DNA from 4 places in the Isoptericola sp. b515 genome. Region 2 is predicted to be linked to each of the others. Evidence: predicted binding sites of a transcription regulator. Region 2 holds the regulator's gene; each other region holds the start of a gene.
What was found. Region 2 encodes Rex, which represses fermentation and respiration genes when NADH is low (regulators of the CRP and FNR family bind a similar motif). Its sites were predicted from a motif close to CTTGTGAANNNNTTCACAAG; they were not measured.
Positions count from the first base shown of each region.

Region 1 (5,441 bases), 320 kb from region 2:
ACGAGGTCGTCGGGGTGCACATGGCCCTGAGCCGCAACCGGGACCAGTTCCGCACCGGGTCGCGGGGCTGCTGCTCCATCGAGGACGCCGGGGACGCCCGCCGCGCCGCCGACGTGCTCGGCATCCCGTACTACGTGTGGGACCTGTCCGAGACCTTCGAGGAGACCGTCGTCGCGGACTTCCTGTCCGAGTACTCGGCCGGCCGCACGCCCAACCCGTGCGTGCGCTGCAACGAGCACATCAAGTTCACCGCGCTGCTCGACAAGGCCACCGCGCTGGGCTTCGACGCCGTGGCCACCGGCCACTACGCGCGCATCGAGCACGGCCCCGACGGCCCCGAGCTGCACCGCTCGCCGAACGACGCCAAGGACCAGTCCTACGTGCTCGCCGTCATGGGCCCCGAGCGGCTCGCCCGCTCGGTGTTCCCGCTGGGCCACTTCGCCACCAAGGACGAGGTGCGCGCCGAGGCCGAGCGCCGCGGGCTCTCGGTCAGCGCCAAGCCGGACTCCTACGACATCTGCTTCGTGGCCGACGGCGACACCCGCGGGTTCCTGCGCGACCGCCTCGGCGAGAAGCCCGGCGAGGTCGTGGACACCGACGGCACCGTCGTCGGCGAGCACCGCGGCGCCTTCGCCTACACGATCGGCCAGCGCAAGGGCCTCGGCCTGGGCCGCCCCGCCGCCGACGGCAAGCCCCGCTACGTCGTCGACGTCGACACCGAGTCCAACACCGTCGTCGTCGGCCCCTCCGAGCTGCTCACGGTCGACCACATCGACGCGGGCCGGGCGACGTGGCTCGTCCCGGCCCCGAACGACTGGACCGACGTCACCGTCCAGGTGCGCGCCCACGGCCGGGCGGTCCCCGCCCAGGTCCGGGCGACGTCCGACGGCGCGGCGGGCCTGGAGGTCCGGCTCGGCGAGCCGCTGCGCGGGATCGCGTCCGGGCAGTCGATCGTGGTCTACCGCGGCACGCAGGTGCTGGGCCAGGGCACCGTCTCCGGCGCGCGCCGAGACACCGCCGCGTCGGCCACACCCACGGCCACCGTGGTGCACGCGTGACGGCGGTCAGCGGGCACGGGCCCTGGCCCGGGGGAGAGCGCGACGTGCTCGAGGCCCAGCAGACCGTGCTCGGGGACCTCGCCGACCTGCCCACCGGCGTCGAGCCGATCCCCTTCCTCGTCCAGCTCACGGGCCGCGGTCCCGGCGCAGGGGCGACCGCCCGGACCTCGCTGCTGCTGGCCGAGCACGCCGTCGAGCTCGGCCCGCACGGCTGGAAGCTCGCGGACCACGACGGCGTCGACGCCCGCCGCGCTCGGTCCCTGCTGGCCGAGGACCTCGCCACCCTGGCGATCACCGGGCACGGGTACACGGGGCCGCTGGCCGTCGAGGTGACGGGCCCGTGGACCCTCGCCGCCGAGCTGTGGTCCGCGCGGGGCGACCGGGTGCTGGCCGATGTCGGCGGGCGGGCGGCCCTCACCGAGGCGCTGGCCGTGGGACTGGCCGACCATGTCGCGCAGGTGCGTGACCAGGTGCCCGGCGCGGACGTCGTCGTGCAGCTCGCCGAGCCGCTGCTCGGGCAGGTGCACGCCGGCGTGCTGCCGACCTTCTCCGGCTTCTCGCGCCTCCGCGGGGTGCCCGGTCCGGACATCGTGGAGGGTCTGCGCCCCGTGGTCGAGGCGGTGCACGACGCCGGTGCCCGGGTCGTCGTCCACCTCGGCGGCACGTGGGTGGGGATCCCGCCCGTGGTGCTCGCCGGAGCCGACGCCATCGGTCTGGACCTGGCCGACGTCGCCCCCGAGGGCTGGAACGAACGTGCCTGGGAGCTCGTGGCGCGGGCGACCGAGCGCAAGGTCGGGCTCTGGGCGGGCCTGCCCCCGGCCAGGGTGTCGCAGTGCGCAGGCCCCGAGCTGGGCGGTCTCGTGCGGCTCGTCGCCGAGCCGTGGCGCCGCATCGGGCTGCCCGCCGCCGGGCTGGAGTCGGTCACCGTCCTGGCGGCCCCGCGGCGCACCCCCGGCTCGGTGGACGACCACCGGGCGGGACTGGCGAACCTGGGCCGGGTGGCCGAGGCGCTCGCCGAGCGCGCCGCGGACTGACCCCGCGCCACCCCTCGCAGATGGTTGCCTCAGCCATCTGACCTGCGGATGTGTCCTGTCTCTCGCCCTGGGCGACTTGTGGTCTGACCACATCTTGTGAAAGTCTTCACTTGTCAGATCCGGAGGCCGAGGAACGGCCACAGCCCCTCAGGGGAGGGCGACATGAGCACCGACACCACCACGACCAGCGCCGCACCGGAGGTCACGCCGACCGACGTCCCGACGGTCGAGCCCCCGGCGCCGGAGGTCGCCGTCGACGCGATGGTCCAGCGCGGGCTCAAGGCGCTGGCGGCCTACGCGACGCTGACGCAGGAGGACGTCGACCACATCGTCAAGAAGGCGTCGGTCGCGGCGCTGCGGGAGCACGGCAACCTGGCCCAGCTCGCGGTCGACGAGACCGGGCGTGGTGTCTTCGAGGACAAGGCCACCAAGAACATCTTCGCCTGCGAGCACGTCACCCACTCGATGGCCGAGCTCAAGACGGTCGGGGTCGTCGCGCGCGACGAGCTGCGCGGCATCGTCGAGATCGCTGAGCCCGTCGGGGTCGTCGCCGGCATCACCCCGGTCACCAACCCGACGTCGACCGCGATCTTCAAGAGCCTCATCGCCCTCAAGACGCGCAACCCGATCATCTTCGCCTTCCACCCCAACGCCCAGCGCTCCTCCGCGGAGGCCGCCCGGATCGTGCGCGACGCCGCGATCGAGGCCGGCGCGCCCGAGGACTGCATCCAGTGGGTCACCGAGCCCAGCCTCGCCGCGACCAGCGCGCTGATGCACCACGACGGCGTCTCGCTGATCCTGGCCACCGGCGGCAACGCCATGGTGCGCGCCGCCTACTCCGCCGGGAAGCCCGCCCTCGGCGTCGGCGCCGGCAACGTCCCCGCCTACATCGAGAAGACCGCGAAGATCGGCCGTGCCGTCAACGACGTCGTCCTGTCCAAGGGCTTCGACAACGGCGTGGTCTGCGCCTCGGAGCAGGCCGTCATCATCGACGACGAGGTCTACGACGAGGTGATGGACGGTTTCCGGACCATGCACGCCCACGTCGCCTCCCCCGAGGAGAAGGCCCGGCTCGAGGAGTACCTCTTCGGCGCCTGCGCCGACACGGCCGCCTGCAGCGGTGCCAAGCTCAACGCCGCCGCCGTCGGCAGGTCGGCGGCCTGGATCGCCGAGCAGGCCGGCTTCGAGGTCCCGGAGGACACCTCGGTGCTCCTGGCCGAGATCTCCGGCGTCGGGCCGCAGGAGCCGCTGAGCCGCGAGAAGCTGTCGCCCGTGCTCGCCGTGCTGCGCTCGCGCAGCACCGACGAGGGTGTCCGCCTCGCCGAGCAGATGGTCGAGTTCGACGGTCTCGGCCACTCGGCGGCGATCCACACCACGGACGCCGGGCTCGCCGAGCGGTTCGGGCACGCCGTCAAGGCGGTGCGGGTGCTGTGGAACCAGCCCAGCGCCCTGGGCGGCATCGGGGACATCTACAACGCGCTCATCCCGTCGCTGACGCTGGGCTGCGGCTCCTACGGGCACAACTCGGTGTCGAACAACGTCAGCGCCGTGAACCTCGTCAACATCAAGCGGGTCGCGCGGAGGAACAACAACATGCAGTGGTTCAAGGTGCCGCCGAAGACGTACTTCGAGCCCAACGCGATCCAGTACCTGGTCGACATGCCGGACGTCGAGCGCGTCACCGTGGTGACCGACGGCGTCATGCAGTCCCTCGGGATCGTCGACAAGATCCTCGACGTGCTCCAGCGCCGCGCGAACAAGGTCGCCGTGCAGATCATCGACACCGTCGAGCCCGAGCCGAGCGTCGAGACGGTCGAGCGCGGTGCCCTGCTGATGCGTGACCACCGCCCGGACACGATCATCGCGATCGGCGGTGGTTCGCCGATGGACGCCGCGAAGGTCATGTGGCTCAAGTACGAGCACCCCGAGGTGGCCTTCAGCGACCTGCGCGAGAAGTTCTTCGACGTGCGCAAGCGGGCGTTCCGGTACCCGGAGCTCGGCGAGAAGGCCCAGCTGGTCTGCATCCCGACGTCCTCGGGCACCGGGGCGGAGGTCACCCCGTTCGCCGTGATCACCGACCACTCGACCGGGTTCAAGTACCCGCTGGCCGACTACGCACTGACCCCGTCGGTGGCGATCGTCGACCCGGTGCTCACCGCCACGATGCCGGCGAAGCTCGCCGCCGACTCCGGCATGGACGCGCTGACCCACGCCACCGAGGCCTTCGTGTCCGTCTACGCGAACGACTTCACCGACGGCCTGGCGCTGCACGCGATCAAGCTGGTGTTCGAGAACATCGGCACCTCCGTCCTCGAGGGCGGCGAGGCGATCGAGGCGCGGGAGAAGATGCACAACGCCGCGACGATGGCGGGCATGGCGTTCGGCAACGCGTTCCTCGGCATCGTGCACGCGATGTCGCACACCGTCGGTGCCACGTTCAAGCTCGTGCACGGGCGCACCAACGCGATCTTCCTGCCGCACGCGATCCGCTACAACGGCCTCATGCCGGGCAAGGTCACCGGCTGGCCGAAGGCCGAGCGGTACGTCGCCCCGGAGCGGTACCAGCAGATCGCGAAGCACCTCGGGCTGCCGGCCGCCACCCCGGCCGAGGGCGTCGAGTCCTACGCCCGGGCGGTCGAGGAGCTGACGCGGAGCATCGGCATCGAGCCGTCGTTCCGGGCGCAGGGTGTCGCCGAGGAGGCCTTCATCGGCGGGCTCGACACGCTGGCGATGCGGGCCTACGAGGACCAGTGCGCACCGGCCAACCCGCGGCTGCCGATGCTGCAGGACATGAAGGACATCATGGTCGCGGCCTACTACGGCACCACCCAGAAGGCGGCTGCCGAGGCGCGGAAGTCCGACGGCGGGTACACCTCGCTCGGTCGCTGACCACGACGCCCCCCGCACGTCCCGGCAGGGCACCGGACCACGAGCCGGTGCCCTGTCCCGTGCGTGCGCGGCGTGCTTCACCGGCGGTTCGCGCCCCAGGTGCCGATAACCTGGGGTGGGGGCCGGCCGGTTCCCGTGCCGACCCGAAGGACCCCGGATGCCCGCCCTGCGTGCCGTGCTCTTCGACCTCGACGGGGTCCTGACCCCGACGGCCGAGGTCCACATGCGGGCGTGGGAGCGGCTCTTCGCCCCCTACGCCACGGCCCACGGCCTGGAGCCCTACACCGAGGCCGACTACTTCGCCCACATCGACGGCAAGCCCCGCTACGACGGTGTCGCGACGTTCCTCGCGTCCCGGGGTGTCCGGATCCCGCACGGCACGGCCGACGACCCCCCGGGCGAGGACACGGTCTGCGCGCTCGGCAACCGCAAGGACGAGATCGTCAACCGGATGTTCGTC
Region 1 covers NZ_JAUQYR010000001.1:32,979-38,419, reverse strand. Annotated here, with positions in the region: gene mnmA (tRNA 2-thiouridine(34) synthase MnmA) at 1-1,058, shown strand, start outside; gene Q6350_RS00110 (hypothetical protein) at 1,055-2,092, shown strand; gene adhE (bifunctional acetaldehyde-CoA/alcohol dehydrogenase) at 2,255-4,981, shown strand; gene Q6350_RS00100 (HAD family phosphatase) at 5,139-5,441, shown strand, end outside.
Region 1: a site for Rex is predicted at 2,186-2,205, ahead of adhE (bifunctional acetaldehyde-CoA/alcohol dehydrogenase). Genes of this name have one in related genera too.

Region 2 (5,441 bases):
GACTCTCGTCGAGCGCGAGGAACCGGGGGAGGAGGATGAGGGCGATCGTCAGCTCGATCGAGGTGGAGACCACGATGATCAGCCGGATCAGGGAGCCGACCTCGCCCAGCCGCGTCGTCCCGGTCTTCGTCTCCGAGGCGGTGAGCAGCTTCTGGGTCAGTCCGATGCGCCGGGAGACGGCGATCCCCAGGAGGGACGCGATCGTCATGACGCCCAGCCCGCCGACCTTGATGCCGAGCAGGATGACCGCGCGGCCGTACTCCGACCAGTACTCGGCCGTGTCGACGACGACCAGGCCGGTGATGCACACGGCGGACGTCGCGGTGAACAGGGCGTCGACGAACCGGGCGCCCGTGTCCGTGGCCGTCGCCCAGGGCGGCAGCAGCAGGAGCGTGAACAGCGTGATGACGGCGGCGAACACCGTCATCGCCAGCCGGGCCGGGTACTCCCGGGCCGTGCGGTCCACCCACTCGCGCAGCATCGAGGCGCGGTCCTGCACCGATCGGGCCACCGGCCGCGCCCTCCCTCGTCGTCCGCACTGGTCGCCGCCCAGCCTGCCACGGCTTGGGCTACCGTGGCGGGATGTCGGTCGCCCAGCTGCTGTGGAGTCCCGAGCTGCTGCGCTACGACTTCGGGCTCGGGCATCCCATGGCGCCGGCGCGGCTCGCCCTGACGATGCGCCTGATCACCGAGCTCGGACTGCTCGGCGAACCCGGGCTGGAGGTGGTCGACCCGGTCTGCGCACCGGACGAGCTCCTCGAGACCGTGCACGACGCCGACTACGTCGCCGCGGTGCGCCGCGCGGCGACCACGGGGGAGCCCGACGTCGCCCGGGGGCTCGGGACGGAGGACGACCCCGTGTTCCCCGCCATGCACGAGGCCGCGGCCCGGCTCGTGGGGGCCTCGGTCGCCGCCGCGGACGCCGTCTGGTCGGGACGGGCGCAGCACGGGATCAACATCGCCGGCGGCATGCACCACGCCCGCCGGGACGCGGCGTCGGGCTTCTGCGTCTACAACGACGCCGCCGCCGCCGTGCAGCGGCTGCTGGACAGCGGGGCGGAGCGGGTCGCGTACGTCGACCTCGACGCCCACCACGGCGACGGCGTCGAGGCGATCTTCTGGGACGAGCCGCGGGTGCTGACCTTCTCCGTCCACCAGGACGGCCGGACGCTGTTTCCCGGCACGGGCGACCCGGCGGACACCGGTGCCGGGCTGAACCACTGCACCGCGGTCAACGTCGCGCTCCCGCCGCGGACGGACTCCGCCGGATGGCTGCGCGCCGTCGACGCGGTGCTGCCGACCGTGCTGCGGGAGTTCGCCCCCGACGCCATCGTGTCCCAGCACGGAGCCGATGCCCACGGCAACGACCCGCTCGCCGACCTCTCCGTCGGTGTGCACGCGCAGAAGACCGCGGCCCGCTGGCTGCACGAGCTGGCGCACGAGCTCTGCGAGGGTCGCTGGGTGGCCCTCGGCGGCGGAGGGTACGCCGTCGTCGACGTGGTGCCGCTGGTGTGGGCGGCGCTGGTGGCCGAGGCGGCGCACGTCCCGCTGGAGACGGGGATGCCGCTGCCGGCAGCGTGGCGGGAGGCGGCGGAGGAGATGTCCGGGCTGCCCGCGGCCAGGACGCTGGGCCGCGGACCGGTCACCTGGCAACCGTGGTCGGCCGGCTACGACCCGTCGGACCCGACGGACCGGGCCGTGCTCGCCACGCGCCGCCACGTCTTCCCCGAGTTCGGCCTCGACCCCTTCCTGGACTGACCGGGCCGGTCCCGCGGCCGGGGTGACCCGGCGCACGCCGCCGTGGCCCGAGGCACCGGCCGTGATCGGGTATTCTGATAGACGGACTTTTCTCGCGTTGGTCGGCTGCGCCCGGGCTCACGGGCGCCGGTGCCAACGCCGTCCGACCACCGATCAGCATTGTGAGGACCTCATGGGCTCCGTCATCAAGAAGCGCCGCAAGCGCATGGCGAAGAAGAAGCACCGCAAGCTGCTGCGCAGGACGCGCCACCAGCGTCGCAACAAGAAGTGAGGCACCGCCCGCCGTCCGGCGGGTCGTGCTGAGCGAGCCCGGTAACCCTAGGGGTGCCGGGCTCGCTGCGTCCGTGGGGAGGGGCGTCCCCGGTCAGCGGCCCCGGACGCGTCGGCGCATGGCACGCTGCGCGGCCCGGAGCACGAGGCCCGCGACCCAGGCCGCGCCTGCCCACGACGCGGTCCGCACGCCGCGGTGCGCCACCCGCTGACCGCGACCGCGGAACTCGCGGATCGGCCAGCCGACCTCCTTGGCGTGCCGACGCAGACGCACGTCGGGGTTGATCGGGCAGGGGTGGCCGACGGACCGCATCATCGGCAGGTCGTTCAGCGAGTCCCCGTAGGCGTACGAGTGGTCCAGGTCGAGCCCCTCGCGCTCCGCGAGCTCCCGCACGGCCGCAGCCTTGGCCTCGCCGTGCATGAGGTCGCCCACCAGCGCGCCGGTGTAGTACCCCCGCTCGTGCTCCGCGATGGTGCCGAGGCAGCCGGTCGCGCCGAGCCGGCGTGCGATGAGGCCGCCGATCTCGACCGGCGTCGCGGTGACCAGCCAGACCTGGTCCCCGGCCGCCAGGTGCTCGTCCAGGAGTCGCTTCGTGCCGGGGAAGATCCGCAGCTCCAGGACGGTGTCGTAGACCTCGTCGCCCACGGCGGTGATCTCGGCGACCGAGCGGCCGGCGATGAGGGACAGCGCCCGGCTGCGCACGGTCTCGATCTGGGTGCGCGACTCGCCGAAGAGCAGGTACTTGGCCTGGATCAGCCCGAACCGCAGCAGGTCGGCGGTCCCGAAGAACTCGCGCCGGTACAGCGCCCGGGCCAGGTGGAACGAGCTGGCGCCGCGGATGATCGTGTTGTCCACGTCGAAGAACGCTGCCGCCGGCGGGCTGACCGGGGGGTCGGCGTGAGACGGCATGCGGTCCACTGTAGCCGCGCGGATACGCTGTCCTCGTGAGCGGCACCCCGACGACCCCTGAGGAGACGGCACGGGTGGTGATGTACACCCGACCCGGCTGCCATCTGTGCGACGACGCCAGGCAGGTGGTCTCCTCGGTGTGCGACCAGGCGGGCGCCGCGTGGCGGGAGATCGACATCGAGGCCGATGCCGCGCTGACCGAGCGGTACGGCGACTACGTGCCCGTCGTCGAGGTGGACGGCGTGCAGCAGGGGTTCTGGCGGGTGGACGCGGTGAGGTTGGCGCGCCGTCTGGCGGTCCCCCCGGGAGGGAAGCGGACGTGATCGAGATCGGTGAGGTGACGGTGCCCGCGGCGACGGTGGCGCGGCTTCCGTTCTACCTGCGTGCCCTGCGCGACCTGTTGAGCGACGGCGTCACCACGACGTCGTCCTCCGGGCTGGCGGAGCGGTCCGGCGTGGGCTCGGCCCAGCTGCGCAAGGACCTGTCCTACCTGGGGTCCTTCGGGACCCGCGGGGTCGGGTACGACGTGGAGACGCTGGCGTCCTCGATCAGCGCCGCGCTCGGGCTCGGGTCGGAGCACCGGCTCGCCATCGTCGGCGTGGGCAACCTCGGCAACGCCTTGGCGAACTACTCGGGCTACGCGGCCCGCGGGTTCCGGCTGGTGGCCCTGATCGACGCCGACCCGGACGTGGTGGGTCGCAGCGCCGCCGGCCTCGAGGTCGAGCACTCCGACCGTCTCGAGGAGATCCTCGCCGCCCGGGGGGTGTCGATGGTGATCCTGGCGACGCCGGGTGCGGCGGCGCAGGCGGTGGCCGAGCGGATCGTGGCCTGCGGGGTGCGCGAGATCCTGTCGTTCTCGCCGGTGGCGCTGCAGCTGCCCGACGACGTCGTGGTGCGCAGCGTCGACGTCGCGGGTGAGCTGCAGATCCTCGCGTTCCACGCCGCGGCGCGGCACGCGCAGTCCGGGGACGCCGTGGGTGTCGACGGTGACCCCGCGGTGGCCGGGGTCCAGCCCTCCGCCTGAGCCCGCGCACCATCCTGCGGGCCGGGCCGTCTCGCCGCGGGTCAGGACGGCCCGTGACGAGTCAGGACGGCCCGTGACGAGTCAGGCCCCCGCTGCACGAGTCAGCGCACGGGATCCGCGCGGACGCGGTTCCCGTGCGCTGACCGGCGACGGCGAGGTGCGGCGGGCACGACGCCGACAGGCGCCGGTTCACCGGCGTGGTGGGATCAGTTCTGCTCGATCGCCGAGACGTCGAGAGCGATCTTGACCTTCTCGCCGACCAGGATGCCGCCGGTCTCGAGCGCGGCGTTCCAGGTCAGGTCGAAGTCCTTGCGGTTGATGACGATCTCGGACTCGAACCCGGCGCGCTTGTTGCCGAACGGGTCGGTCGCGGCACCCTCGAAGGCGACCGGCAGGTCCACCGACCGGGTCACGCCGTTGATGGTCAGGTCGCCGGTGACGATGTAGGCGTCGTCGTCGGCGGTGACCGAGGTCGAGGTGAAGGTCCAGGTGGGGCGCTCCTCGGCGTGCCAGAAGTCCGCGCTCTTGAGGTGCTGGTCGCGGTTCTCGTCACCGGTGCTCACGGCGCTCGCGTCGAGCGTCACCGCGACGGAGGAGGACTCGAGGTCCTCGCCCACGGTGATCGTCCCGGCGGAGATGCCGACGGTCCCGCGGACCTTGGAGATGCCGGCGTGGCGGACGGAGAACGACGCCGTGGAGTGGCCGGCGTCGACGGCGTAGGTGCCGGTGGTCAGGGCCGGGGGCAGGGGGGTGGCCATGGGGTGGCTCCTTGTCAGATCGGTTGCTGGACGTGATGCGATCGCGTCCGGATCATTCCATCGAAATGCATGAACAGGGCACCCCGGCGCAGTATTCCCGCGCCGTCCGGACGAGTTCGGAGACCCGTCCGCGGCCCGATCGTGACGCGGCTCACGACGCCCGTCGCGCCGACCGGTCCACCCCCGGGATCTGGGACACTAAGGCGCATGGCCACCACCACCGTCCACCTGATGCGGCACGGCGAGGTCCACAACCCGGAGGGCGTCCTGTACGGACGCATCCCGGGCTACCGGTTGTCCGACCGCGGTCAGCAGATGGCGCGACGCGTCGCGGACCACCTCACCGACACCGGCCGGGACGTCGCCGCCGTCGTCGCGAGCCCGCTGCAGCGCGCCCAGGAGACCGCCGCGCCCGTCGCCGCCGCGTTCGGCCTGGAGCTGGCCACCGACGACCGGCTGATCGAGGCCGGCAACCTGCTCGAGGGCTCGACGATCGGCACGAACCCCGCCCAGCTCGCCCACCCCCGGTACTGGAAGCTGCTGTGGAACCCGCTGCGGCCGTCCTGGGGCGAGGCCTACGCCGACCAGGTCGTGCGCATGCGGGCCGCCGTCGACGACGCCCGACGTGCCCACGCGGGGCGCGAGGTCGTCCTGGTGAGCCACCAGCTCCCCGTCTGGCTGACCCGGCTGGCCTTCGAGGGCAGGCGCCTGGCCCACGACC
Region 2 covers NZ_JAUQYR010000001.1:349,655-355,095, reverse strand. Annotated here, with positions in the region: gene Q6350_RS01625 (TrkH family potassium uptake protein) at 1-481, opposite strand, end outside; gene Q6350_RS01620 (acetoin utilization protein AcuC) at 583-1,758, shown strand; gene Q6350_RS01615 (30S ribosomal protein bS22) at 1,931-2,029, shown strand; gene Q6350_RS01610 (HAD family phosphatase) at 2,123-2,938, opposite strand; gene Q6350_RS01605 (glutaredoxin family protein) at 3,019-3,261, shown strand; gene Q6350_RS01600 (redox-sensing transcriptional repressor Rex) at 3,258-3,962, shown strand; gene Q6350_RS01595 (YceI family protein) at 4,169-4,720, opposite strand; gene Q6350_RS01590 (histidine phosphatase family protein) at 4,928-5,441, shown strand, end outside.

Region 3 (5,441 bases), on a different contig from region 2:
TGGCAGTACAGGCACCGCAGGGGGCAGCCGGACAGGAACACGGTCATCCGCGTCCCCGGGCCGTCGACCGCGGTGACGAGCTCCCACGAGTGCACCGAGCCGAGCGCGCCCGAGCGCATGAGCTCCAGGCGCTCGGACCGCTCGACGTCGGTGGTCGCCAGCCCGCGCAGGCCGGCACCTGCCCGGCGCGCGCTGGGGGCGTCCAGGGGCGCCAGGCAGGTGGTCATCTCAGATCTCCCCGTGGAAGGTCCGGGCCAGCACGTCGAGCTGCTGCTCGCGGGTCAGCCGCACGAAGTTCACGGCGTAGCCCGAGACCCGGATGGTGAGCTGCGGGTAGTTCTCCGGGTGCTCCATGGCGTCCTCGAGCGTGGAGCGCACCAGCACGTTGACGTTCATGTGGTAACCGCCCGCGCCGAACGACGCGTCGAGCAGGCCGGAGAGGTTGGTGATCTGCTCCGCACGGGTCCGTCCCAGCCCTGCCGGCACGACGGTGTTGGTCAGCGAGATCCCGTCCTGGGCCGCCTCGTAGGGCAGCTTGGCCACCGACAGCGCGGAGGCGAGCATCCCGTGGGTGTCGCGCCCGTTCATCGGGTTGGCCCCCGGGGAGAACGGCTCGCCGGCGCGACGGCCGTCCGGGGTGTTCCCGGTGGCCTTGCCGTAGACGACGTTCGAGGTGATCGTCAGCACCGACTGGGTGGGCACGGCGTCGCGGTACATCCGGTGGCTGCGCACCTTGGCCATGAACGACTCCACCAGGTCCACGGCGATCTCGTCGGCGCGGTCGTCGTCGTTGCCGTAGGCCGGGTAGTCGCCCTCGGTGCGGTAGTCCACGACGATGCCGCGGTCGTCGACGACGGGGGTGACGGTGGCGTAGCGGATGGCCGACAGCGAGTCGGTGGCCACCGCCAGACCGGCGATCCCGCAGGCCATGGTGCGCAGCACGTCCTTGTCGTGCAGCGCCATCTCGAGCCGCTCGTAGGCGTACTTGTCGTGGGACCAGTGGATGCAGTTGAGCGCCTCGACGTAGGTGGCGGCCAGCCAGTCCATGGTCTGGTCGAACCGGGCGCGGACGTCGTCGTAGTCCAGGGGCAGGCCCTCGGGCACCGGGGTGGCGACGGGCGAGACCTGCGCGCCGGTGATCTCGTCGCGCCCGCCGTTGATGGCGTAGAGCAGGGTCTTGGCGAGGTTGACGCGCGCGCCGAAGAACTGCATCTGCTTGCCGATCGCCATCGGGGAGACGCAGCAGGCGATGCCGGCGTCGTCGCCCCACGCGGTGCGGATCTCCTCGTCGGACTCGTACTGCACCGCGGAGGTGTCGATGGAGACCTGGGAGCAGAAGTCCTTGAACCCCTGCGGCAGGTCGGCCGACCAGAACACGGTCATGTTCGGCTCCGGCGCCGGCCCCAGGTTGTACAGCGTCTGCAGCATGCGGAACGAGTTCTTGGTGACCAGGGTGCGGCCGTCGGCGCCCATGCCGCCGATGGTCTCGGTGACCCAGGTGGGGTCGCCGGAGAACAGCGCGTCGTACTCGGGGGTGCGCAGGAACCGGACGATGCGCAGCTTGATGACGAAGTCGTCCATGATCTCCTGCGCGCGGGCCTCGGTGATCCGCCCGGCGGCCAGGTCGCGCTCGAGGTAGACGTCCAGGAACGTCGAGGTGCGCCCGAGCGACATCGCGGCACCGTTCTGCTCCTTGACCGCTCCCAGGAACCCGAAGTACAGCCACTGCACGGCCTCGACGGCGGTGCGCGCCGGGCCGGAGATGTCCACGCCGTAGGAGGCGGCCATCTCCTTGAGCTCGCCCAGCGCACGGATCTGCTCGGCGTGCTCCTCGCGGGCCCGGGCCACCGTCTCGCTGAACGGCTCGACGTCGAGGGTCAGCTTGTCGAGCTTCTTGGCCGCGATCAGCTCGTCGACGCCGTAGAGCGCGACGCGCCGGTAGTCGCCGATGATGCGGCCGCGGCCGTAGGCGTCGGGCAGGCCGGTCACCACGTGCGAGCTGCGGGCGGCCCGGACGTTCGGCGGGTAGACGTCGAAGACGCCCTGGTTGTGGGTCTTGCGGTACTCGGTGAAGACCTTCTTGAGGTCCTGGTCGACCGGGTAGCCGTAGGTGTTGAGGGCTCCCTCGACCATCCGCCAGCCGCCGTTCGGCATGATCGCGCGCTTGAGGGGGGCGTCCGTCTGCAGGCCGACGATGATCTCGCTCGCGGGGTCGATGTAGCCCGGCTCGTGCGCCGTGATGCCGGCCGGGACGTCGTAGGAGACGTCGTAGACGCCGTTCTCGCGCTCGACGGGGAACATCGCGCTCAGCCGGGCCCAGAGGGCGTCGGTGCGCTCGGTCGGCCCGGCCAGGAACGTCGCGTCGCCCTCGTAGGGCGTGTAGTTGCGCTGGATGAAGTCCCGGACGTCGACCGTGTCGCACCACGGTCCGGGGACGAAACCTTCCCACGCGGCACCGGTGGTGGTCTGACGCTCTTCCTGGACGGTCATCGCCCCGCTCCTTCACGCTCGCTCGGTGATGCTTCCAGCGTATTCGTGAAGACCTTCACAAGCAATGGTCTGACCACAGAGCGGCCGAGACGTCCGTCACAGACCACCGGCCGCACCGTCTCACGGTGCGGCCGGTGGCGGGAACGGCTCAGGGGGGCGGAGAGCTCACTCCTGGGAGAGCGTCGCCAGCGCGTCGCGCACGGCGTCCTCGGCCTGCATGCGCTGCGCGGACATGATCTGCTCGCGGCTGGCGTGGTCGAGGAACGCCACCGGCAGGCCGGTGTGCACGAAGGGTGTGCGGATCCCCTGCGCGGCGGCGCGCTGGGCGAGCATCGCGCCGACACCGCCGTCCACGACGCCGTCCTCCAGCGTGACGACGAGGTCGTGGTCACCGGTCATCTTCACCAGGCGCTCCGGCGCCGGCAGCACCCAGGTCGGGGAGACGACGTCGACCGCCAGCCCGTGCGCCGCCAACGACTCCCCCGCCGCCAGACCGGCGGCAGCCATCGCACCGACGCCGACGACGAGGACGCGCGCGGGCGAGGAGGTGCCGTCGCCCGGGGTGTGCCGCGCCACGACGTCGACCCCCTCCAGCGTCTCGACGGCCTCGATCGACTCGTCGAGGGCGCCCTTGGGGTACCGGACGACGGTCGGCGCGTCGTCGACCTCCACGGCCGCGCGCAGGGCCGCGCGCAGCGTCGCCTCGTCGCGCGGGGCGGCCAGCCGCAGACCCGGGACGATGCGCAGCATCGCCATGTCCCACATGCCGTTGTGGCTGGCCCCGTCGGCGCCCGTGACGCCGGCCCGGTCGAGCACGAAGGTGACGCCCGCCTTGTGCAGGGCGACGTCCATCAGCACCTGGTCGAAGGCGCGGTTGAGGAACGTGGCGTACACCGCCACCACCGGGTGCAGACCGGCGAACGCCATGCCGGCGGCCGACGTCGCGGCGTGCTGCTCGGCGATGCCGACGTCGAAGGTGCGCTCGGGGAACTCCTCGGCGAACGGCGCCATGCCGACCGGGTGCAGCATGGCCGCGGTGATCGCCACGACGTCGGGGCGCCGGCGCCCGATCTCGACGAGCTCCTCGGCGAACACCTGGGTCCACCCGAACCGCGACGGCGCGACCGGCAGCCCGGTCTCGGGGTGGATCTTGCCCACCGCGTGGAAGCGGTCGGCGACGTCCTCCTCGGCGGGGATGTAGCCGCGCCCCTTCTCGGTGATCGCGTGCACGATGACGGGGCCGCCGTAGGTCTTGGCCCGTCGCAGGGCGTGCTCCATCGCACTGACGTCGTGCCCGTCGACCGGGCCGACGTACTTCAGCCCCAGGTCCTCGAACATCCCCTGCGGGGCGACGACGTCCTTGAGGCCCTTCTTCAGGCCGTGCAGCCAGCCGTAGGCGAAGCGTCCGGGCGGGCCGGTGCGCTGCAGCGCGCGCTTGCCCCACGCCAGGAAGGCCTCGTAGCCACGGGTCGTGCGCAGCGTGGCCAGGTGGTCGGCGACGCCGCCGATGGTCGGCGAGTAGGAGCGCCCGTTGTCGTTGACGACGATGACCAGCCGGCGGTCGCGCCCGGCCGCGATGTTGTTGATGGCCTCCCAGGCCATGCCACCGGTCAGGGCGCCGTCCCCGATCACCGCGACGACGTGCTTGTCGTCGTGGTGCCCGATCTCGTTCGCCTTGGCGATGCCGTCCGCCCAGGACAGGGCCGTCGACGCGTGGGAGTTCTCCACGACGTCGTGCTCGGACTCCGACCGGCTCGGGTAGCCGGACAGGCCGCCGCGCTTGCGCAGGTCGGAGAAGTCCTGGCGCCCCGTGAGCAGCTTGTGGACGTAGGACTGGTGGCCGGTGTCGAAGACCAGCGTGTCCCGCGGCGAGTCGTACACGCGGTGCAGCGCGATCGTCAGCTCGACGACGCCGAGGTTCGGCCCCAGGTGCCCGCCCGTGCGGGAGACGTTGTGCACGAGGAAGTCGCGGATCTCGGTGGCCAGCTGCCGCGTCTGGGCCGGACCGAGCCTGCGCACGTCCTCGGGCGCGGTGATCGTGCTCAACAGCCCCATACGTTCCTCCTGCAGATCATCAGACAACTCTAAGTGCTGTTCGTGACGTCCCGGTGCAGCGGATGCGCGGTAGATTCGAAGGGTGCGTTTCCTCCCGGGCCAGCAGCCCACCACCGACCTGACCTACGGCGACGTCTTCATGGTGCCGTCCCGCTCGGACGTCACCAGCCGGTTCGACGTGGACCTGTCCAGCGACGACGGCACCGGCACGACCGTCCCCGTCGTGGTGGCGAACATGACGGCCGTCGCCGGCCGCCGCATGAGCGAGACCGTGGCCCGCCGCGGCGGCATCGCCATCCTCCCCCAGGACATCCCGGCCGACGTCGTGGCCGACGTCGTGGCGGACGTGAAGTCCAAGGACCCCGTCGTCGAGACCCCGGTCGTGGTGACCCCGACCGACACCGTCGCCGACGTGCTCTCCCTGCTGGGCAAGCGGTCGCACGGCGCCGCCGTCGTGGTCGACGCGGGCCGCCCCGTCGGCGTGGTGACCGAGGACGACTGCACCGCCGTGGACCGGTTCGCCCGCGTCGCCACCGTGATGTCGACGGACCTGGTGACCCTCGACGCCAAGGAGATCGAGGACGACGGCCTGCCCGCCACGTTCGAGCGGCTGCACGCCGCGAAGATCCAGCTCGCCCCCGTCGTGCGCGACGGCGTGCTGGCCGGGGTGCTCACCCGCAAGGGCGCCGTGCGCTCGACCGTCTACTCCCCCGCCCTGGACGCCCGCGGTCGGCTGCGCATCGGTGCCGCCGTCGGCATCAACGGCGACGTCGCGGCCACCAGCCGCGAGCTGCTGGACGCCGGGATCGACGTGCTCGTCGTCGACACGGCGCACGGCCACCAGGACAAGATGATCGCCGCGCTGCAGGCGGTCCGGTCCGTCGACCCGCAGGTGC
Region 3 covers NZ_JAUQYR010000003.1:218,864-224,304, forward strand. Annotated here, with positions in the region: gene pflA (pyruvate formate-lyase-activating protein) at 1-227, opposite strand, end outside; gene pflB (formate C-acetyltransferase) at 229-2,490, opposite strand; gene dxs (1-deoxy-D-xylulose-5-phosphate synthase) at 2,656-4,545, opposite strand; gene Q6350_RS10045 (GuaB1 family IMP dehydrogenase-related protein) at 4,628-5,441, shown strand, end outside.
Region 3: a site for Rex is predicted at 2,533-2,552, ahead of pflB (formate C-acetyltransferase). Genes of this name have one in related genera too.

Region 4 (5,441 bases), on a different contig from region 2:
AGCAGGTACTGGGTCAGGTCGATGTTCTTCAGGCCGGCGCCGAGCATCGAGGTGATGTTGTGGGCGCGCAGCGAGGTGATCAGCCCGAGGTACTTGCCCTGCTTGAGGTACTTGGGGCTGAAGCCGGCGTAGGGACCGAACATCAGGTAGCTCTTGCCGTCGACCACGCGGGTGTCGAGGTGCGGCACGGACATCGGCGGGGCGCCGACGTCGGCCTTGCCGTAGACCTTGGCGTGGTGGCGGGCGACGATCTCGGGGTTGTCGGTGCGCAGGAACTCCCCGGAGATCGGGAAGCCGCCGAAGCCCTTGATCTCGGGGATGCCCGCGGACTGGAGCAGGGGGAGAGCCCCGCCGCCGGCGCCCACGAAGACGAACCGGGCGGTCACGGTGGAGGTGCGGCGCGGGGCGTTCCACGACCGGTCCTTCACCTTGAGCCGCCAGCGACGGTCCTTGGTCCGCTTCAGGGAGGTCACCTCGTGCTGCCGCTGCAGCTCGGCGCCGTGGCGCACCAGGTTGTCGACGAGCTGGCGGGTGAGGTTGCCGAAGTCCACGTCGGTGCCGGCCACGGACCGGGTGGCGGCGACGGGCTCGTCGGCGTCGCGGCCCTCGGTCAGCAGCGGGGTCCAGCGGGCGATCTCGGCGCGGTCGGTGGAGAACTCCATGTCGCGGAACAGCGGGTGCGCGGTCATGGTCGCGTGCCGCCGGCGCAGGAACTCCACGTTCTCGGCCCCGCGCACGAAGGTCATGTGCGGGGTGCGCTGGATGAAGGACTGGTCGGCGAGCTGGCCGGTGGCGAGCAGGTGCTGCCAGAGCTCGCGGGAGGTCTCGAACTGCTCGTTGATCTGCACCGCCTTGGAGATGTCGACGGTGCCGTCGGGCTTCTCCGAGGTGTAGTTCAGCTCGCACAGGGCGGCGTGGCCGGTACCCGCGTTGTTCCACGGGTTCGACGACTCCAGCGCCACGTCGTCGAGCCGCTCGATGATGCGGATCGACCAGGTCGGCTCGAGCTGCTGGATCAGGGTTCCGAGGGTGGCGCTCATGATGCCGCCGCCGACGAGGACGACGTCGACGGCGTCCGAGGGCCGCTGGCGGGGGGCTGTTTCGCGCGAAGTCACCGGGCCATGCTAGGTCGTTGGTGAAAACTGTCCCAAAGAATGTGAACAACGTCACAAGGCGTCTGACCTGCAGTGATGCACGTCACACCAGGTCGATCTCGTTCCCGCAGGTCAGGGGCGTGCCGTGCGTCAGGGCCACAGGAGCTCCGTGGTCCAGGCCTCCTCCTGCCCGCCGCGGCGGTACCGCACCCGCGTCTGTCCCGTGCCGCCGCCCGAGCGCCAGAACTCGACGGTCGTCGGCGCCAGGCACCATGCCGTCCACGTCGGCACCACCAGCTCCGGGTCCGCGCGCACCTCCGCCAGTGCGGCGGACCAGGCCTCGCGGTGGTCGGCCAGGTCGTCGAGGACCTCGCTCTGGTGGTCCACCAGCGCCGTGGCGCGGGACCCGGCCGACCGGCTCCGGAAGTCGGCGGCACCGGCCTCCGGGTGCGACGTCACGGCGCCGGTCACCCGGACCTGGCGTCCGACCCCCTGCCAGAGGAAGGTCAGGGCCGCGTGCGGGTTCGCGGCCAGGTCGCGGCCCTTGGGGCTGGTGGCGTGGCCGGCGAACCACCAGCCCGCGGAGCTGAGGTCCGTCAGCAGCACGGTCCGCGCGGCGACGGTGCCGTCGGCCCCGACCGTCGAGAGCGTCATCGCGTGCGGGGCGTGCGGTCCCGCGGCCGCGGCCTCGTCGAACCAGGTCTCGAACAGCTCGTGCGGGGTGCCCGGCAGGACCGAGAGGTCGGTGAGCTCCCAGCCGGACAGGCCGTCGGGGAGGACCTGCAGGTCACGGAGTCGCGCGCGGAAGCTCGTCACTCCCTCACCGTAGCGACCGGAGGACCTCCGAGCGGGTGATCCTGCGTCCTTTTCCGCCCGTTGTGCGGTGTTCACTCTTGTGCACGGGTGCGGGACGGGCGACGATGAGGACAGACCGTGCTGCTGCGCGAAGGAGAGCGATGACGTATCCACCGGGAGCCGTGGGCCGTCCCGAGGGTGGCGGGCGCATCGCGCGCCGCCGTCTCGAGCCGGGCAGCGGTGCCATGACGTCGGTTGCGACCCTCCTGCCTGCCGAGCCGCCCCCGGCCCCGGGTCCGACCGGACCGGTCCCCGCCCGCGGCGCAGGTGTCAACGTGCAGATGGTCCTCGTGGCCGCGGCCCTGGTGATCGCCCTCGTGGCCACCGTCGGGGTCGCGATGCTCTGGTCGGCGAACCGCAAGCTCGCGTCCGAGGTGGACGCGGCCGTCGCGCAGTCCGAGCTGGCCGAGGCCGAGTCCGCCCGGCTGCGCGTCGCGCTCGAGGAGGCGCCGGACACGGCGACGGTCGAGGCGCTGGCCGGGCGGGTCGACGGTGTCGAGTCGTGGACCGGGATGCCTCAGGAGCTCGACGGCATGGACGACCTCCAGACGCGGCTGGTCGAGGTGTCCAACGGCATCGACAGCCTCGAGACGAACCTGGAGGACGGTCTGGGCGGGGTGCGCAACGACCTCGCGACGGTGCGCAACGACCTCTCCAGCGGCCCGCAACCGCCGTCCGCGGCGGACGTCGACGCCCTGCGGGGCGAGGTCGGCGCGCTCCGCGGCGACCTCAGCGCGCTGCGGTCCTCGATCGAGGGGATCCGGCAGGACGTCGGGGTGCTGTGCTGGGCGCTGGGCTACCGCAAGGACGTCTCCGCCTCCTGCTGAGCGCTCAGAAGTAGTCGCGCACGTGCACCGGGCGGCCGGTCCACAGCGCGTCCCAGACGGCGTCGTGGCCGTCGGGACCGTGCAGCTGCCCGGCCAGCCGGAGGTTCGCGCACGTCTGCGACCCGGCGTACGACTGCGCGAGACCGCCCGCGGTGAAAACCGGCCGGTCGGCCGGCGTGCGGGGGGCGGCGTCGTCGGGGTCCACCCGCACCGCACCGTCGGACACGCGCAGGACCCAGGACCCCTCGAGGTCCGGCGTGCGCGGGTCGACCACCGCGAACGGCACCTCGGCGGTCCACGCCGCGAGCCGGGCCGAGCCGAGGGCGCCGGGGACGTCCAGCAGCCGCAGCATGTAGGGGCGTGACGTCGCCGTGGCGGCGTGGTCGGGCAGGACCAGACGGCTCACGTCGGCACCGGACCAGGCGCCCGAGGTCGAGATCCGGGCCGAGCCGACGACGGTGCCGAACGACGCCAGCACGAACCAGAGCGCGCGGGCCGCGTCGGGGGAGAGCGCCACCAGGTCGTCGACCTCGAGCACGCCGGCGCGGTCGTACCCGGCGTCGCGGGTCCAGCTGACGAAACCCAGCACGCCGCCGTCGGCCGCGTCCACGGCCAGCGTGACACCGGTGTAGTCGGCGTCGGGGCCGACCAGGTCCTCGGGGTCCACGGTGAACGGTGCCTCGGTCCGGGTCAGCGGGCCGTTCTGCGCCGCGGCCCACCGCTCGTAGACCGCGCGGACCGCGGGGACGTCGGCCTCGGCTGCGCGCCGGGTCCGTACCCCCGGCGGCCGGCGCAGCGCGGCGAGCGCGGAGAGGGGCACGGTGATCTCGTCGTAGGACCCCACGATCTCGTACCCGAGGCCGCGGTAGACGCCCGGCGCGGACGGGTACAGCGTGGAGACCACCTCGCCGTGCTCCCGCGCCTCGGCCAGCGCCGCCTCCACCAGGGGACGCAGCAGCCCCGTCCCGCGGTGCTCCGCGGCGACCGTGACGCCGCCGAGGCCCGCGGTCGGCACCCGTGCGCCGTGGAACCAGGAGGTGAAGGACCGCACGGTGGCGCGGGCGGCGAGCCCGCCGTCCACCCACGCGCCCCAGGGCCTCGACCCCGCCGGCGGCCATCCGTCGGCGTCCGGCACCGGGGCCGCGCCGCCGAAGGCCTCCTGCTGGAGCCTGCGGGAGGCCTCGGCATCGGCGAAGGGCAGCCGGCGGATGTCATGGCTCACATCACGACGATAGCCGGGCAGGCGTAGCGTGACGCTCGTGGACACGGCTGTGCAGCGACGCGTGCTGGTCGTCGCGATCCTCGCCTCGTTCGTCTCGTTCCTCGACGGGACCGTCGTCAACGTCGCCCTGCCCGCGATCGCGGACGAGCTCGGCGGTCCGGGCGAGGCCGGGCTCACGCTGCAGCAGTGGGTCGTCGACGGCTACCTCGTGACCCTCGGGTCGTTCATCCTGCTGGCCGGCTCGCTGTCCGACGTGCACGGTCGGCGGCGCGTCCTCCTCGTCGGGCTCATCGGCTTCGCCGCCGCCTCGGTCCTGTGCGCCGTCGCCCCCACCGGCCCGGTGCTGGTGGTGGCGCGGCTGCTGCAGGGTGTCGCCGGGGCCCTGCTGGTCCCGAGCTCGCTGGCGCTGATCATCTCGACGTTCGACGGTCCCGCGCAGGGGAGGGCGATCGGACGCTGGACGGCCTGGACCGGGACCGCGATGATCGTCGGCCCCTTCGTCGGCGGCGGGCTCGTCGACCTCATCTCGTGGCGGTGGGTGTTCTGGATCAACGTCCCCGTCGTCGTGGTCAACCTGGTGCTGCTCCGGCGCGTGCCGGAGGCCGAGGCCACGGTGCGGCGCCGGATCGACGTCCCCGGTGCCGCCCTGGCCGCTCTCGGGCTGGCCGCCGCCGTCCTCGGACTCATCGAGGAGTGGTGGCCCGTCGTGATCGTCGGCGCGGTGCTCCTGGCCGCCTTCGTCGTGGTCGAGCGGCGCGCCCCGGACCCGATGCTCCCGCCGCGCCTGTTCCGGTCGCGGACCTTCGCCTGGGGCAACGTCGCGACGTTCGCCGTGTACGGGGCGCTGGCCTTCGGCGGGTTCGTGCTGACGCTGTTCCTGCAGCAGGTCGCCGGGTACTCGGCTACCGCCGCCGGCGTCGCCCAGCTGCCGACGACCTTCGCGATGCTGGCGCTGTCGACCCTGTTCGGCACCCTGGCCGGGCGGTACGGCGCCCGCTGGTTCATGACGGTCGGGCCGATCGTCGCGGGCGGCGGGTTCCTGCTGATGCTGGGCATGGACGCGGAGGCCACCTACCTCACCCAGGTGCTGCCGGGCATCCTCGTGTTCGGCCTGGGACTGGCGATCACGGTGGCCCCGCTGACCTCGGCGATCCTCGGCGCGGTCCCGAGGGCCGACGCCGGGATCGCCTCGGCCGTCAACAACGCGGTCTCCCGGGTGGCCGGGCTGGTCGTCATCGCCTTCGCCGGTGTCATCCTCGGTGGCGTGCTCGACGTCGAGTCCTTCCACCGGGCGCTGCTGGTGACCGCGGGGCTGCTCGTGGCGGGCGGTCTGGTGAGCATGGTCGGCATCCGGGACACCCGGACCGCCCCGGAGGAGGTCACGTGAGGATGCTCGTGCTCGGCGGCACCGTGTTCCTGTCACGCGCCGTCGCCGCCTTCGCC
Region 4 covers NZ_JAUQYR010000003.1:499,591-505,031, reverse strand. Annotated here, with positions in the region: gene mqo (malate dehydrogenase (quinone)) at 1-1,115, opposite strand, end outside; gene Q6350_RS11360 (pyridoxal 5'-phosphate synthase) at 1,245-1,910, opposite strand; gene Q6350_RS11355 (hypothetical protein) at 2,051-2,776, shown strand; gene eis (enhanced intracellular survival protein Eis) at 2,781-3,998, opposite strand; gene Q6350_RS11345 (MFS transporter) at 4,036-5,385, shown strand; gene Q6350_RS11340 (NAD-dependent epimerase/dehydratase family protein) at 5,388-5,441, shown strand, end outside.
Region 4: a site for Rex is predicted at 1,154-1,173, ahead of mqo (malate dehydrogenase (quinone)). Genes of this name have one in related genera too.